DNA from 2 places in the Bradyrhizobium sp. SZCCHNRI3043 genome. Region 1 is predicted to be linked to the other one. Evidence: predicted binding sites of a transcription regulator. Region 1 holds the regulator's gene; the other holds the start of a gene.
The links. The regulator PhoB, encoded in region 1, activates phosphate uptake and scavenging genes when phosphate is short. The targets are predictions, from matches to a motif close to TGTCATNNANCTGTCAT.
Positions count from the first base shown of each region.

Region 1 (7,690 bases):
TGCCCTTCGTCGCCGCGAAACGTTCGGCCGCGGTCGAATGCCAAGCGTGCGAGGCATAAGCATCGCGGGCGAAGTCCGGCATGAAGAAGATGTAGAAATGCGTCAGATGATCCGCCGCGTTCTCGGCCGCGTGCGCGATGTTGCTCGCGAGGATGCCGTTTGGTGCTGCCGCAATGCCCATGGCCTGGCGCAACGCCGCGGCGGCCGCGATCGATTGCGACACGGAGCAGATGCCGCAGATGCGCGGCGCGATCACCAGGGCGTCGAGCGGCGGCCGGCCCTCAAGGATCTGCTCGAAGCCGCGATAGAGCGGCGCCGTCACCTCCGCCCGCGCGACGCGGCCGCTCTCGATATCGAGCCTGACCTCGAGATCGCCTTCGACACGATTGAACGGTCCGACCGTGATCCGCGTCATGGACGGCGCTTGTCGCCGGAACGGCCCGGCGGCACCACGACATGATCCGCCGTCGCATTGACTCGGACGCGGCGCGGCGTGGCCGATTTCGACAGCGCTGCGAGCGCGACGAACCAGGCTTTCGGCATGTCGGTGGGAAGGCCGACGGGGATGCCGGCGAGCTTCGCCGTCTCCAGATAGTTCTGCGCGCTCTCGAAGCCCGGCGAGGTGCAGGCGATGCAGGCATAACCGCCCTTGGTGCAGGAGCCGCCGCCGTTCCACGAGCGCTGATTGCAGTCGCCGACCGCCTGCGTTGCGCGGCAGCCGAGATGCTCCATCAGGCAGCCGCGCTCCGACATCGTCTCCGCGCTCGCCTTGAACTCGTAGAACTCGTTGCGCGAGCAGCCGTGATGAGCGAGGTGGTTGGCGATGAAGGTCGGACGGCCGACCGCGTCGAGACCGTCTGCCGTCAGATCGCCCGAGGTAAGCGCCAGCAGGCTCTCCATCATCCAGCCCGGATGCGGCGCACAGCCTGCGACGTTGATCACCGGCAGCCCGCGTTTCGAGCGGAAGGCCGCGCCAAGCGCGCCGCCGATATCGCTGCCCTCGAACTGCAGTCCGACCGCATCGGTCGGATTGATGCCAGCCGCGGGAATGCCGCCATAGGCGGCGCAGCTGCCGACGGCGACGACGTAGTCGGCCAGCGGCGCCAGATCGAGCAGCCAGTGATAGATCGAGCGGTTGGTGCCGGCGAGCATGTTGAAGCGGCCGCTCAGACCGGGGCCTCGCGCCACCGAGCCTTCGAGCACCAGCAGATCGAGCCGCTCGCGGCCGTCGCGGATCGCCTCTAACAGCTCCACGACCTCGTCCCCTGTCTGCTCGCTGACGGAGGGATGCCACACCAGATCGATGCCGGATTGGCGCAATTCGTCGAACCAGCCGGACGCGCCGCTTTCCAGGATCGACATGGTGCAGCCGCCGCAGCTCGCGCCCTGCAGCCACAGCATCCTGATCGTTCCCTCCGAGCCGACCATCATGAGGCCCCGCTCCTAGCCCGTCTTATGCGTTCCGCTTCGTATCGCCGGCGGGTTTAGCGCCCCCGCACGAACGCTGGCAAGCGCTTCGCCGGGCGTCGCCTCGGAACCGCGCTGACTGCGACCGAGCAGCATGGCGACCGCCCAGACCAGTCCGAACAGGCCGATCGCGACGATTCCGAGATTGGCGACATCGTCGCCCAGCGCGGTGGCGACGTCAGCCCATCCCCCCGTCAGGCCAAGCCGCGGCGCCAACAGCGTGAACGCCTCGAAGCTGCCGATCACCAGCGCGATCGCAACGGATGCGCCGGTGATCACGAGGTTATAGCGCAGCTTGCGTGCGGGATCGGTCAGCGCCCAGCGATAGGCGCCGACCATCAGCATGCTGTCGGCGGTGTCGACAGTGGCCATCGCAGCCGCGAACAGCGCCGGGAATACCAGCACATGGGCGAGGCTCGCGCCGCGCGCAGCCTCGGTCGCCGACAGGCTGAGAAGCCCGATCTCGCTCGCAGTGTCGAAGCCGAGACCGAACAGGAAGCCGAGCGGATACATGTGCCAGGCGCGTCCCACCAGGCGGAGCACGGGGCGCAGCAGGCGGATGAGGATGCCCCGTCCGCTGTTTCCGGCGGTTTCCATCTCGGACTGCGGCTGTGCGGCGCGGCGCCAGAGGTTCACGAACAGAATGAGGTTCGCCAACGCGATAAGCAGCAGGAAGCCGGACGATACCGACGTGCCGATGACGCCGCCGATCGCCCTGATCGCACTCTCTTCATCCAGGAGGTCGGCGCCGGCGATGAGGCTCACGACGATGGTGGCGATAACGACGACGCTGGAATGGCCGAGCGCAAAATAGAGGCCGGCGGCGCGCGGGGCGCTACCGTCCTGCACCAGCTTCCGCACGACGTTGTCGATGGCCGCGATGTGATCCGCATCGATCGCATGGCGCAGTCCGAGCAGCCAAGCCAGCATCGCGGTGCCGACGATGGCGGGCCGGTCGGCGTAGAGCGCGAACGCCCAGGCCCAGGCGAGCGCGTTGGCGGCGACCAGTCCGGCGACCAGCGCAACGGTCCGGCCGGGCTGCGACCGCCACCACAGCAGCCGCGCGGCCCGAGGATGATCAATTTGAACAATCGTCATACTCGGACTATAGCAAGAGCCAGGCCAGTTCGGTAAGGCCCCGCTGCAGGCGAAAGCTGCAGGAAAACCTGGGTGGCGCTTCCCGGACCGCCCTCTCGCTTGGCAACCCGCTATCCAGTCACGCACAGATCATGACCAGCGGCGGGACCTCGTCTCTCTCGCTCCTTCCCTCACCGCGCCGAGGCACTCTGCGCCGCGATCTCGCGGCGCACGACCGCCTCGAACTGGCTCGCGGGGGCGGCGAACATCAGCCGGGTCTCCTCGTGGAACGCCGAGAAGATGCCGACCACGGCAGGCTGCCCACCGACCTCGGCGAGGATCGGCGAGCCCGAATAGCCGAAATTGGCCAGACAATGCACCGTCAGCAGCATCCCGTCCTTGGTCATGCCGGCGCTGCAATTGCGCTGGCCGGTCGGCGAATAGCGCCGCTCCTGGCCATAGCCGATCTCGGAGATGGTGCCGGCCGTCGTCGCAGCCGCGAGCTCCTCGCGGGTCAGCGCCTTGACCGCCACCGGCTTCGACGGCAGCGCATCCTTCAGCACGATCAGCGCCCAATCGGCGGGCGAGCGGTCGAGCGACCATCTGTCGTGCCGGGTCGGGACGAAATCGGGCGCCACGATCAGCTTGTCGGCGACCGACGATGCCGCCGGCGTGCCACGGTTCATGCCGGCCAGGAAGCGGACATTGCCGGGGCTGACCTGCGCCACGCCGTTGAAGACGCAATGCGCGGCGGTGAGCACGACGCGCGGCGCCACCAGGGTGCCGGTGCACCAGCCGCCGCTCGAGTATTGCGCGACGGTGACGACGCCGATCGACGACGCCGGCCAGGAGGTGGGATCGACGACCTCGCCGATGTGGCGATCGAGCCCGAGCAGTTGCTCCGGACGCGGAGTGGCAATGCCCGCATCCGCCGATTCCGGTTTCGGCTGCCAGGACGCAATGGCGCTCTGGGCCTGGACGCGCTGCGGCTCGGTCAACCTGACCCGCTGCACGTCGCGGCCGGCCGATCGCACGCCACTACGGCCCGCCATCACCAGCCAGGCATAGCCCTGCACGACGTCCTGTTTCACACCGCGGCCGTCGAGCAGCATCAGGCCGAGCATGTATTGCGACTGGGCGAAGCCCTGCGCCGCCGCGCGGCTGAACCAGCGACTGGCTTCGCCGTAGTTCGAGGCAACACCCTCGCCATTGACGTAGGCGATGCCGAGATAATGTTGCGCGACGGCTAGCCCCTGATCGGCGGCCTTGCGGTACCAGGCCAGCGCCTCGCTCGGATTACGCGGCACGCCCCAGCCGAACGCCTGCATGAAGCCGACGTCGAACTGCGCCCGCGCATCGCCCTTGGCGGCCAGCGGCAGCAGCCGTCGCATCGCCGCCGCATGCTGCCCGTTGCCTGCCGCCGCGACCGCGTCTTCGAGCTCGGCGGCCGGGGCGCCCGCCGCGCCGCCGAGCAGCACGGCAAGAGATATGATGATGGTCTTGATCAAGGGCGTCCGCTGGGACCGAAACATCGTGACGGGCCACGAAGCAGACACGATCAAGACGGCGGCGGCGTGGCGGAAAGCGGACCGCGATCTCCTCAATCGGGCCCGCTCGCGCCTCACACCTGCTTCGTCCTCACGTCCGATCGCCCCTTACACCTGCTCGCTCTTGGCGAAGCGATCATCGAGCGCATAACCGGCGCCGCGCACGGTGCGGATCGGGTCCTGCTCGCGGCCGGGATTGAGCAGCTTGCGCAGGCGGCCGATATGGACGTCGACGGTGCGCTCGTCGATGTAGATGTCGCGGCCCCAGACGCTGTCGAGCAGCTGTTCGCGGCTGAACACGCGGCCGGGGTGCTCGAGGAAGAATTCGAGCAGGCGGTATTCGGTCGGGCCGAGATCGATCGGCCGCCCCGAGCGCGCCACGCGGCGTTTCTCGCGGTCGAGCTCGATGTCGCCATAGGACAGCACGGTCGCCAGCCGCTCCGGGCTCGCCCGCCGCAGCAGGCCTTTCACGCGCGCCAGGAGCTCCGGCACCGAGAACGGCTTGACGATGTAGTCGTCGGCGCCGGTGGCGAGTCCGCGCACGCGCTCGCTCTCCTCGCCGCGCGCCGTCAGCATGATGATCGGCAGTTGCCGGGTCTCGGAGCGCGCGCGCAGGCGGCGGCACAACTCGATGCCGGAGAGGCCCGGCAGCATCCAGTCGAGCACGACGAGATCCGGAACGCGCTCCTTCAGCCGCGTGTCGGCCTCGTCGCCGCGCGCCACGGTCTCGACCTCGTAGCCTTCGGCCTCGAGGTTGTAGCGCAGCAGCGTCGTCAGCGCCTCCTCGTCCTCCACCACCAGAATTCGGGCGCCCATGTCTGAACCGTCTCTCTTAGTTACCGGGAATCGTCGTCGCGAAGCTCGTCATGTCGCCCTTCGGGCGCTTGTCCATGATCTGCTGGCCTTCGATCATATAGAATACAGTCTCGGCGATGTTGGTCGCGTGATCGCCGATGCGCTCGATGTTCTTGGCGCAGAACATCAGGTGGATGCAGAACGAGATGTTGCGCGGATCCTCCATCATGTAGGTCAGGAGCTCGCGGAACAGCGAGGTGCAGATGGCGTCGACTTCCTCGTCGCCCTTCCACACCGTCATCGCCGCCGGCAGGTCATGCGCGGCATAGGCGTCCAGCACCGTCTTGACCTGCGACTGCACCAGATCGGTCATGTGCTCGAGGCCGCGGATCAGCTTCAGCGGATGGAAGTCGCTCTCCAGCGCCGCGACGCGCTTGCCGATGTTCTTGGCGAGGTCGCCGATGCGCTCCAGATCGGTCGCCACGCGCATCGCGCCGACGATCTCGCGCAGGTCGACCGCCATCGGCTGGCGACGGGCGATCGTGAGCACGGCGCGCTCCTCGATGATGCGCTGCAGCTTGTCGACCTCGGCGTCGGTGGCGACCACCTTCTGGCCGAGCGCGATGTCGCGCCGCACCAGCGCATCGACGGAATCGACGATCAGCCGCTCTGCGAGGCCGCCCATCTCCGATACCAGACGGGTGAGGTCCTGCAGATCGCTGTCGAACGCCTTGGCGGTATGTTCACTGGCCATGATGATCTCCTGAAGACAATGTCGTCGGCGTCAGCCGAACCGGCCGGTGATGTAATCCTGGGTCCGCCGATCACTCGGCGAGGTGAAGATCTTGCTGGTGTCGTCGAACTCGATCAGCTCGCCGAGATACATGAAGGCGGTCTTGTCGGAGACGCGCGCCGCCTGCTGCATGTTATGCGTCACGATGGCGATCGTATAGTTTTCGGCGAGCTCCTGGATCAGCTCCTCGACCTTGGCGGTCGAGATCGGATCGAGCGCCGAGCACGGCTCGTCGAACAAGATCACCTCCGGCCGGACCGCCACGGTGCGCGCGATGCACAGTCGCTGCTGCTGGCCGCCGGACAGCGACAGGCCCGAGGCGTTGAGCTTGTCCTTGACCTCGTTCCACAACGCGCCGCCGCGCAGCGCCTTCTCGACCCGGTCGTCCATCTCCGACTTCGATATCTTCTCATAGAGGCGGATGCCAAAGGCGATGTTCTCGTAGATCGTCATCGGGAACGGCGTCGGCTTCTGGAACACCATGCCGACCCGGGCGCGCAGCAGATTCAGATCGAGCTTGGGATCGAGGATGTTGGTGTTGTCGAGCATCAGCTGCCCGGTCGCGCGCTGGCCCGGATAGAGATCGTACATCCGGTTGAAGATGCGCAGCAGCGTGGACTTGCCGCAGCCGGACGGGCCGATGAACGCGGTGACGCGGTTGGTGCCCAGCGACAGGTTGATGTTCTTCAGCGCGTGATGGTCGCCGTAGTAGAAGTTGAGGTTGCGCGCAGTCACCTTGGCCGGCGCATCCGGAAGCGCCTTGCCGTGAAGAGCGTGATTGGGCTGACTGACGGAGACGGACAGTTCGGTCATTTGGTGTTCCTCTCGGCGCCGAGAATGCGTGCACCGATGTTCAGGGCGAGCACGGCCAGAGTGATGAGAAGGGCTCCGCTCCAGGCCAGTTGCTTCCAGTAGGCATAAGGGCTCTGGACGAAATTGTTGATGGTGACGGGCAGGTTCGCCATCGTCCTGGAAAGGTTGAGGCTCCAGAACTGGTTCGACAGCGCGGTGAACAGCAGAGGCGCGGTCTCGCCGGCGACGCGGGCGGTGGCAAGCAGCACGCCGGTGATGAGGCCCGAGCGCGCCGCCCGATAGGCGATGCGGCGGATCACCAGCGAGCGCGGCAGGCCGAGCGCAGACGCCGCCTCGCGCAGCGGGTTGGGCACGAGCAGCAGCATGTCCTCGGTGGTGCGCAGCACCACCGGGATCACGATGACCGCCAATGCAAGGGAACCCGCGAGTGCCGAGAAGCCGCCCATCGGCACCACGACCGCACCATAGATGAACAGGCCGATGATGATCGAGGGCGCCGACAGCAGGATGTCGTTGATGAAGCGGATCACCGAGGTCAGGCGGTCGTTGCGGCCGTATTCGGCGAGATAGGTGCCGGCGAACAGGCCGAGCGGCGCGCCGATGCCGACGCCGATGATCGTCATGATCAAGGAGCCGACGATGGCGTTGCGCAGGCCGCCTTCGCTGGAGCCGGGTGGCGGCGTGTCGGCGGCAAAAACCTGCAGGCTGAGGCCGGCGAGTCCGTTATAGAACAGCGTGAACAGGATCAGCGCCAGCCAGGTGACGCCGAACATCGCGGCGGCGACGCAGAGGCCGCGGATCACGATGTCCCTGCGGCGCCGGCGCGCATAGATCGGATTGACCGGCGCATCGAGTGTAAGCGTATCAGCGCTGGACATGGCTTATCTTCCCGCCTTGGCTTCGAGCCGCATGAGCATCAGCCGCGCGCTCGCCAGCACGAAGAAGGTGAGCACGAACAGCAGCAGACCGAGCAGGATCAGGCTCGACTGGTGCAGCCCGTCGCTCTCCTGGAATTCGGAGGCGATGGCGGCCGAGATCGTGGTGCCCGGCGCGAAGATCGAGGATGAGATCCGGAACGAGTTGCCGATGATGAAGGTCACCGCCATCGTTTCGCCGAGCGCACGGCCCAGCGCCAGCATGACGCCGCCGATGACGCCGACGCGGGTGTAGGGAATGACGACGCTGCGCACGACCTCCC
Region 1 is NZ_JAUHID010000001.1:653,142-660,831, reverse strand. It holds gene QX124_RS03100 (nickel-dependent hydrogenase large subunit) at 1-415, opposite strand, end outside; gene QX124_RS03095 (HupU protein) at 412-1,428, opposite strand; gene QX124_RS03090 (HoxN/HupN/NixA family nickel/cobalt transporter) at 1,444-2,565, opposite strand; gene QX124_RS03085 (trypsin-like serine protease) at 2,736-4,052, opposite strand; gene phoB (phosphate regulon transcriptional regulator PhoB) at 4,200-4,907, opposite strand; gene phoU (phosphate signaling complex protein PhoU) at 4,924-5,640, opposite strand; gene pstB (phosphate ABC transporter ATP-binding protein PstB) at 5,671-6,492, opposite strand; gene pstA (phosphate ABC transporter permease PstA) at 6,489-7,370, opposite strand; gene pstC (phosphate ABC transporter permease subunit PstC) at 7,374-7,690, opposite strand, start outside.

Region 2 (7,690 bases), on a different contig from region 1:
GAAGCGCTCGCGGATCTGTGCCGGATCGCGCCTGGTGGCGCCCACACCGGGCTTGTCGTCGATCTTCGCCGCAATCAGCACCGGGCCGGGCGACTCGAGCGCAAGAGCGATCAAGCGTTCGAAATCTTCCTCGTCTGCGGCCCAATGGCTGGCGCCGATGCCGCAGCCGGCGGCAATGGCGACAATGTCGGCCTGCCGGGCCGAGGTCGGCTGGCTGCCGGTGATCTGGTAGATGCCGTTGTCCATGACGATGATGGCCAAATTCTTCGGCGCCAGCGTGGCAATCGTGGTCAGGCAGCCCAGTTGCATCAGCAGCGAGCCGTCGCCTTCGAGCGCGAACACAGGGCGTTGCGGCTGCGCCAGCGCGACGCCGAGCGCGATCGGGCAGGCCAGCCCCATGCTGCCGAGCATGTAGAAATTCTGCGGCCGCTGGCCGGCGGCCCACAGGTCGAAATTGGTGTTGCCGATGCCGCCGATGACGGCTTCCTCGTGCTTGAGCTTCGCGACCAGACGGCAGGTGAGGTCGTAGCGGTTCATGATCTTGGTGTTGCTGTGAGGGGCGCTCATGCGAACACCTTTCCGCCGGTGAGCAAAGGCGAGAGGATGAGCGCCACCGGCGCCTGGGTCGCCACCGCCTGCTTGATCGAGCGGTCGACGACGAATTCGAGCTCGTCGAGCCGCGTCATGGTGTGGTGCTCCATGGCCAGCGCATCGAGCACCGGCCGCATGGTTCGGCACACCAGCGACTGGCCGACATTGAACTCGCCCAGCGTGCCGCGCTCGGACACGATCATGATCAGCGGGATCTGGCAGGGCACGATCAGCGAGGCCAGCACGTTGGCGAGCGTGGCGAAGCCCGAGGTCTGCATCAACAGCGCGCCGCGTCGGCCGCCCATCCAGGCCCCAGTGAGAATGCCGACCGCTTCCTCCTCGCGCGCCGTCGCAAAGGTCGTGAAGAACGGATCGTCGTGCAGGTTCTGGATCAGCGGCGTCAGCACCCGGTCGGGTACGTAGGGGATGAGGTCGACGGCGTTGTGCTTGAACGTCTGCAGCACGATCTCGTGCCAATTCGGCACAGCGGTTGCTGATCGCGCCGCATCGGCATCGGCGGCCATTGCTGTTCCTCCGGTCGTTCCTGATGGGGGCCCGGCGCACGGGGCTTGGCGCTGAGCTTGACGGCACCGGAACGATTGTCAACATGCCGGCCCGGCCGGTCAGGCATCCGCCTTTCAAGTCCGAAATCAAGAACCAAGAAACCAGGAGGTCGGCTGTCCATGGTCGCGAATTCCAAACGCGTCTTCTACGTCAAATACCTGGCCCACCCGATCTTCAGTGAGCTGCTCGCCGCGCGCCCCGACGTCCGGCTCGACCGGCTGGAGAACGAGAGCTCCGAGGCCGAGACGGCGGCGATCCTCGCGGCGGCTCACGCCTACCAGATCGGGGCGGCCCGCGACGAGCTCGCGCCGCGCTTCCACGTCGATGCAGACCTGCTGCGCCGCGCCCCAAACCTCCTCGTCGTGTCCAGCAACGGGGCCGGATACGACCCGGTCGACGTCGACGCCTGCACCGAGGCCGGCGTCCTCGTCGTGAACCAGTCCGGCGGCAACGCCCATTCGGTGGCGGAGCACACGCTCGGCATGATGCTGACCCTGTCGAAGCGCATCATCCAGTCCGACCGCCGGCTGCGCCGGGAGCGCGATGTCAACCGCAACGATTTGATCGGCAACGAGGTGCAGGGACGGACGATCGGCATCATCGGGCTTGGCAATGTCGGCCGCCGGGTTGCCGAGCTGTGCCGCGGCATCCTCGGCATGACGGTGCTGGCCTATGATCCGTATCTCTCGTCCGAGGAGATCGCCGCACGCGGCGCGGAGAAGGTGGAACTCCATGACCTGATGCGGAGCTCGGATTTCGTCTCGATCAACTGCCCGCTGACGAAGGAAAGCCGCGGCATGATCGGTGCCCGCGAGTTCGCGCTGATGCAGCCTAGCGCCTATTTCGTCACCACCGCCCGCGGCTTCATCCATGACGAGGAGGCGCTGTTCGCCGCGCTCAGCGAAAAGCGCCTCGCCGGCGCCGGGCTCGACGTCTGGGCCAAGGAACCGCCGCCGCCGGACCATCCGCTGCTGCAGCTCGACAACGTGCTGGCGAGCCCGCACACCGCCGGCGTGACGCGGGAGGCGCGGCAGAACATGGGCCGGATCGCGGCCGAGCAACTGCTCGCCGCGCTCGACGGCGGCCGGCCGCCGCGCCTGATCAATCCCGAGGCCTGGCCGCGCTACAGCGCTCGTTTCCGCGAGGCGTTCGGAGTGACGCCCTCGTAGCCAGAAGAGAAGTGATTGCGGGGAGAAGATTTCATGCGTCGCAAGCTGCGACGCAGCAATAAATCTTCTCTCCAGGGCGGCTTCGGCGAAGCGGACATTGCTATTTTCGGAGCCGTCTCGACAGCCCAGTGGTGGCTGATCATTTTTCCAGGGGCGCCATGAGCTTAGGCCACGTTTTTCGCTCGGCGCGGAAGGGAAATTGGTCCGATGCGCCGGTTGAACGCCATCCTGAAGTCGACCCACGGCCGCGTCCGTCGCGCCGTCTCGGAGTTCGTCGCGATCGCCGCCGCGAGCCTGCCTTCGGTGGGCGCCTGAGCGCCGGTTCCACCGCTGCGTCAAATATTTGCATCGGCCGCTTGATATCGGTGAACAGCGGGAGGAGAAGCGCGGTAACATCACCTTCGAGCACTGCGTGAGAGGCAGGAGGTTGCATGTCGCGCTATGTCATCCATTTCATGAAGGACGTGCTGGGCGAGAATGGCCGCCAGTGCGAGATTTGCCAGAGCACGTTGGAGGTTGAGGCCGACAGCGAAGGCGAAGCCGCAGAAATCGCAAAGTCCAGGTTCTGCGAACAGCAGGAGGTGCGCGACTGGTCGCTGCATGCCGACCGCATTGAGGTGAAGGCGGCCGACTTTCCGTCCTGACCTGCGGCTCAGCGGCCCATCCCAGCCGGTGCGTCGCTGGCTCCGGGGCCAAGCGAGCGCTGCACCATCACTGTGTCGCACCAGCGGCCGAAACGGTAGGCTACTCCCGGCAGCAGCCCCACCCTGACGAACCCGAAGCGCTCATGAATGCCGAGCGAGGCGACATTATCGGCGTCGATATAGCCGATCATCTGGCGATATCCGGCCGCGGCGGATGCATCGATCAGCGCCTGCATCAGCAGCCCGCCGACACCACGGCCGAGATGCTCATGGTGGACATAGATCGAATGCTTGACCGCGAACCGGTAGGCCGGCCGCTTCCTGAACAAGACGACATAGGCATAGCCCACGACTTCGCCGCGGAATGTCGCGACAAGATGTGGCAGCCGATGATTTCGCAGATTCTTGCGCCGCTGCTTGAGGTCGTCCGGCTCGGGCGCCCCGGAACCGGCGGCGCTGTCCTCGACCCCGCGGCGGACATGCCGCCGGTAGATCGAGAGCATGGCCTCGACATCCTCGTCGCGTGACGGCCTGACGAGGACCGGCGGCTCGGTGTCGCGAGCCGTGATCGCGCTGTCCATGGTTCGAATTACTCTGCGCAGACATAGGTATGGAGCCGGATCCGGCCGGACTCGTCGAGCTCCTTATACAGCCCCTGTATTTCGACCTCGAAACCGGGATAGGCGTTGAACGCCCGCTCGAACATCTTGAGGTAATCGATCATCGGCTTGGCGCGGTCGGATAGCCGCTCGCCCGGAACGATGGTGGCGATGCCCGGCGGATAGACCACGAAGGGGGTCGTCGCAATGCGCCCGGCGATCCGATCGATCGGCAGGTAGTCGACCTCGTTGCGCATCAGCGCACGCGCCGCCTCGCGTGGTGACATCGCGATCTCCGGCATGTGCTGCGGCTGGAACTGCTTTGCCTGCAGCGCGCTCACCTCGGCTTCGCGGTAGAAGCGGTGCATCTCTCCGCAGAGGTCGCGCAGCCGCAGCTTGCCGTAACGCGCAAAGCGCTTGCGGGTGAACTCCGGAATGGCGTCCTCCAGCAGCACGTTGTCATCGTGGAGCCGCTTGAAGGCGACCAGGCCACTGATCAGGGTTCCCGCCTTGCTCGCCTCGACCCCCGGCGTCAGCAGGAACAGCAGCGAGTTGAGATCGTTCTTCTCCGCCACGATGCGGTTCTCGCGCAGATATTGCGCGACGATCGGAGCCGGGATGCCGTGATCGGCATAGCCGCCGGTGGCGCGATCGAAGCCCGGGGTCAGCAGGGTCAGCTTGTTCGGATCGGTCATTGCGAAGCCGGGGGCGAGATCCGGAAAGCCGTGCCATGCCGCGCCCGGCGTGAGCTGCCACAGCGCGGTATCGGTCGCGAGCTGGTCGGTCGAGATCGCCTCCCAGGCCACGTCATGGCTAGCCCCGGGATTGGCCGCATCGGGGATCGACACCCGGTCCGGCACGAACGGCTCGAAGAACCAGCGCCGCGCCGGATCCTTCTCCTTCTCCTCGAATTCCCGGCGCATCGCCCTGATCTTCTTGCGCAATTCGATTCCGAGCCGGATCGTGTCGTCCCACAGCACCTCACCGGAGCGGCCCTTCATCATCTGCGCGCCGACGTCCAGCGAGGCGAACAGCGGATAGAACGGCGAGGTCGAGGCGTGCTGCATGAAGCTTTCGTTGAAGCGGCGATGCTCGACCCGCCGCCGCTGGCCCTTGATGTGGCGGTCCTTGACGTGGATCTGCGAGGCCTGGGAGAAGCTCGCGAGCTGCTTGTGGGTCGATTGCGTGGCGATGATGCCGGGGGCGTCGGGTCCGAGGTCGCCGAGGCCCATGGCGAAGCGGCCGGCGTAGAGCGGGTGGAATTTCATGAAGCCCGCCCAGGCCTCGTCGAACATGATGTAGTCGCAGAGATGCCCGATCCGCTTCAGGATCATCTCGGCGCTGTGGATCGTGCCGTCATAGGTGCACTCCTCGACCACCGCGACGCGGAACGGCCGCTCCTTGCGCCAGGCGTCGGGGTCCTTGACCAGCGGGTTGTCGCGGATCTGCTGTCGCAGATGCTCTTCGTCCAGCAGATCCCAGCGCATCGGGCCGATCAGGCCCCAGGGGTTGCGAACCGTTGGAACGTAGATCGGGACGCCGCCCGAAATCAGCAGCGCGCCGTGATGAGCGGCCTTGTGGTTGTTGCGATCGAACAGCACGAGGTCGCCGTCGGTGACCAGGGCCCCGAGCACGACCTTGTTGGAGGTCGAGGTACCGTTGAGGACGAAATAGGTCTTCTCGGCGCCGAAGATCTGCGCGGCTTCCTTCTGCGCGCGCAGCGCCGGCCCCTCATGGGTCAGGAGATCGCCGAGATCGAGCACGGAATTGTCGAGATCGTCGCGGAACACGGCCTCGCCGAGATGCTCGACGAAGACCCGGCCGATCGGGCTGCGGCTATAGAACACGCCGCCATTGTGCCCGGGGCAGGTCCAGAGCTGGTTGCCTTCCTCGGCATAGTCGACCAGCGCGCCGAAGAATGGCGTCTTCAGTGTCTCGGCATATTGCTTCAGCCGGCTGACCAGGTTCTTGGCGATGAAGGCTGGAGTCTCCTCCGACAGGAACACGTAGCCGTCGATGAAGTCGAGCACCTCGACCGGCAGATCCTCGAACCGCTTGCGGCGGATCAGGAGGATGATCGGGAAGTCCAGTCCGCGACGGCGCATCAGGTTGATCAGCGACGCCGTCTTGCCTTCCAGGCCCTTCTTGCCCCAATCGACGACCATGCAGCCGATCGCGGCATCCGTCTGCACAGCGATCTCGGCGTCCTCCAGCTTGCGGGCGCGCACCACCTCGAAGCCCGAGCGCTGGATCTCCTCGATGATCTGGTTGAAGCGGAGCCCCGCAAGGTCGTCGGTCTCGAACACGGGCGCGGCGAACAGGAAGGTGAAGCGGCGGAAGTATTCCATGAGAGTCTTTCGGGCTGGGTGGGCAGCCACCTGTCGTCACGTTCGATGACGCTTCGATGACAATAGGGCGCCTCACGGAGCTTGTCTCGGTCGCCTCGCAGTGGCAATCGTCCCGAACCCGAGTGATGCTGAAAGGATCCGTGGTGCTTCCCGAATGGATCAGCCTTGATTGTGTGGCGCCGTCCGAGCTCCATCGGCAGGCGGCGCTGGAACGCCAGGCCCAGTTGACCAAGCCGATTGGCGCCCTTGGGCGATTGGAGCAGGTGGCGGTCGAGCTGGCGGCGCTGCAGGCGTTGGAGCGGCCGGGGGCCGATCGGGTCCCGGTGGTGCTGTTCGCGGGGGACCATGGCATCGCGGCGCGGGGCGTGTCGGCGTATCCGCCGGAAGTGACGGTGCAGATGCTGCACAACTTCGCGGCCGGTGGCGCAGCGATCTCGGTGCTGGCGCGCAACCTCGGCTGTCCGCTGGAGGTGGTCGACGTCGGCACGCTGGCGAGCGAGCCGGTGCCCGGCGTGATCGTCGACAAGCCGCGGCGCGGCACGCGCGACTTCAGCACCGAGGCGGCGCTGACGCTGGAGGAGGTCGCGTTTGCGGCCGAAGCCGGACGGCGCGCGGTGGTGCGGCAGGCCGATCACGCGCCGCAACTCGTGATCTTCGGCGAGATGGGGATCGGCAACACGACATCGGCGGCAGCGATTGCCGCCGCGCTGCTGTCATGCGCGCCCGCGGACATCGTCGGCAGCGGCACCGGGCTCGACGCCGACGGACGGGCCAGGAAGGCTGCGGTGATTGCCGATGCGTTGGGGCGACACGGGCTCACGGCGGGAGCGGCCGTCGCGGATGTCCTGGCTGCAGTCGGCGGCTTCGAGATCATTGCGATGGCCGGCGCGATCGTCGCCGCCGCGCAGCGGCGCTGGCCGGTGCTGGTCGACGGCTTCATCGTCTCTGTCGCGGCGCTGGTCGCCGTCCGCCTCAATCCCTCCTGCCGTCCGTGGCTGCTGTTCTCGCATCGCTCGGCCGAGCGCGGCCACGCCATCGTGCTCGACGCGCTCGGTGCCCGTCCGCTGATCGACCTCGATCTGCGGCTTGGCGAGGCCTCGGGCGCCGCCACTGCGCTGCCGATCATTCGGTTGGCCTGCGCGCTCCACGGGGGCATGGCCACCTTTGCGGAGGCCGCCGTCTCGGGAGCCAAGTCCTGATGCGGATCGATCTGCTGCGGCACGGGACGACAGGACGGGACGGCTATCTCGACGGCCGTACCGACCCGCCGCTCAGCGACCTCGGCTGGGATCAATTCCGGCGGCAGACGCGGAGCCTGATCTGGCACAGCGTCGTCAGCTCGCCGTTGGCGCGCGCACGTGCGGCAGCGGAGGATTATGCCCGGCAGACCAACTGTGCGCTGGACATCGATGCGGATTGGAGCGAGCTCGATTTCGGACGCTGGGACGGGCGGACGCATCGCGACATCGCCGCGGAGCCCGGAGGCGAAGCCTTGCTCGACACCTTCCATGCCGATGCTGAGGTCCGGGCGCCGGGCGGTGAGAGCTGGTCCGATTTGCAGGCGCGAGTGGCGCGCGCAACACATCATATCCTTGTCCGGCCCGAGCCTGCGCCGGTTCTCGTGGTGACCCATGGCGGCGCCATACGCGCAGCGCTCTCGCATCTGCTCGGCTGGCCGCTGCACCAGCTGTGGAGCTTACGCATTCGCCCTGGTACGCGGATCACGCTCGAAGCCGGGCAGGGCGATGATGGTGTACCTTGGGGCGAAATCGTCG
Region 2 is NZ_JAUHID010000028.1:49,759-57,448, reverse strand. It holds gene QX124_RS30550 (thiamine pyrophosphate-dependent enzyme) at 1-567, opposite strand, end outside; gene QX124_RS30545 (thiamine pyrophosphate-binding protein) at 564-1,115, opposite strand; gene QX124_RS30540 (hydroxyacid dehydrogenase) at 1,275-2,324, shown strand; gene QX124_RS30535 (hypothetical protein) at 2,358-2,486, shown strand; gene QX124_RS30530 (hypothetical protein) at 2,756-2,968, shown strand; gene QX124_RS30525 (GNAT family N-acetyltransferase) at 2,977-3,549, opposite strand; gene QX124_RS30520 (Orn/Lys/Arg decarboxylase N-terminal domain-containing protein) at 3,558-5,915, opposite strand; gene cobT (nicotinate-nucleotide--dimethylbenzimidazole phosphoribosyltransferase) at 6,059-7,114, shown strand; gene QX124_RS30510 (histidine phosphatase family protein) at 7,114-7,690, shown strand, end outside.
Region 2: the regulator PhoB is predicted to act here: its motif matches at 5,961-5,977, upstream of QX124_RS30520 (Orn/Lys/Arg decarboxylase N-terminal domain-containing protein).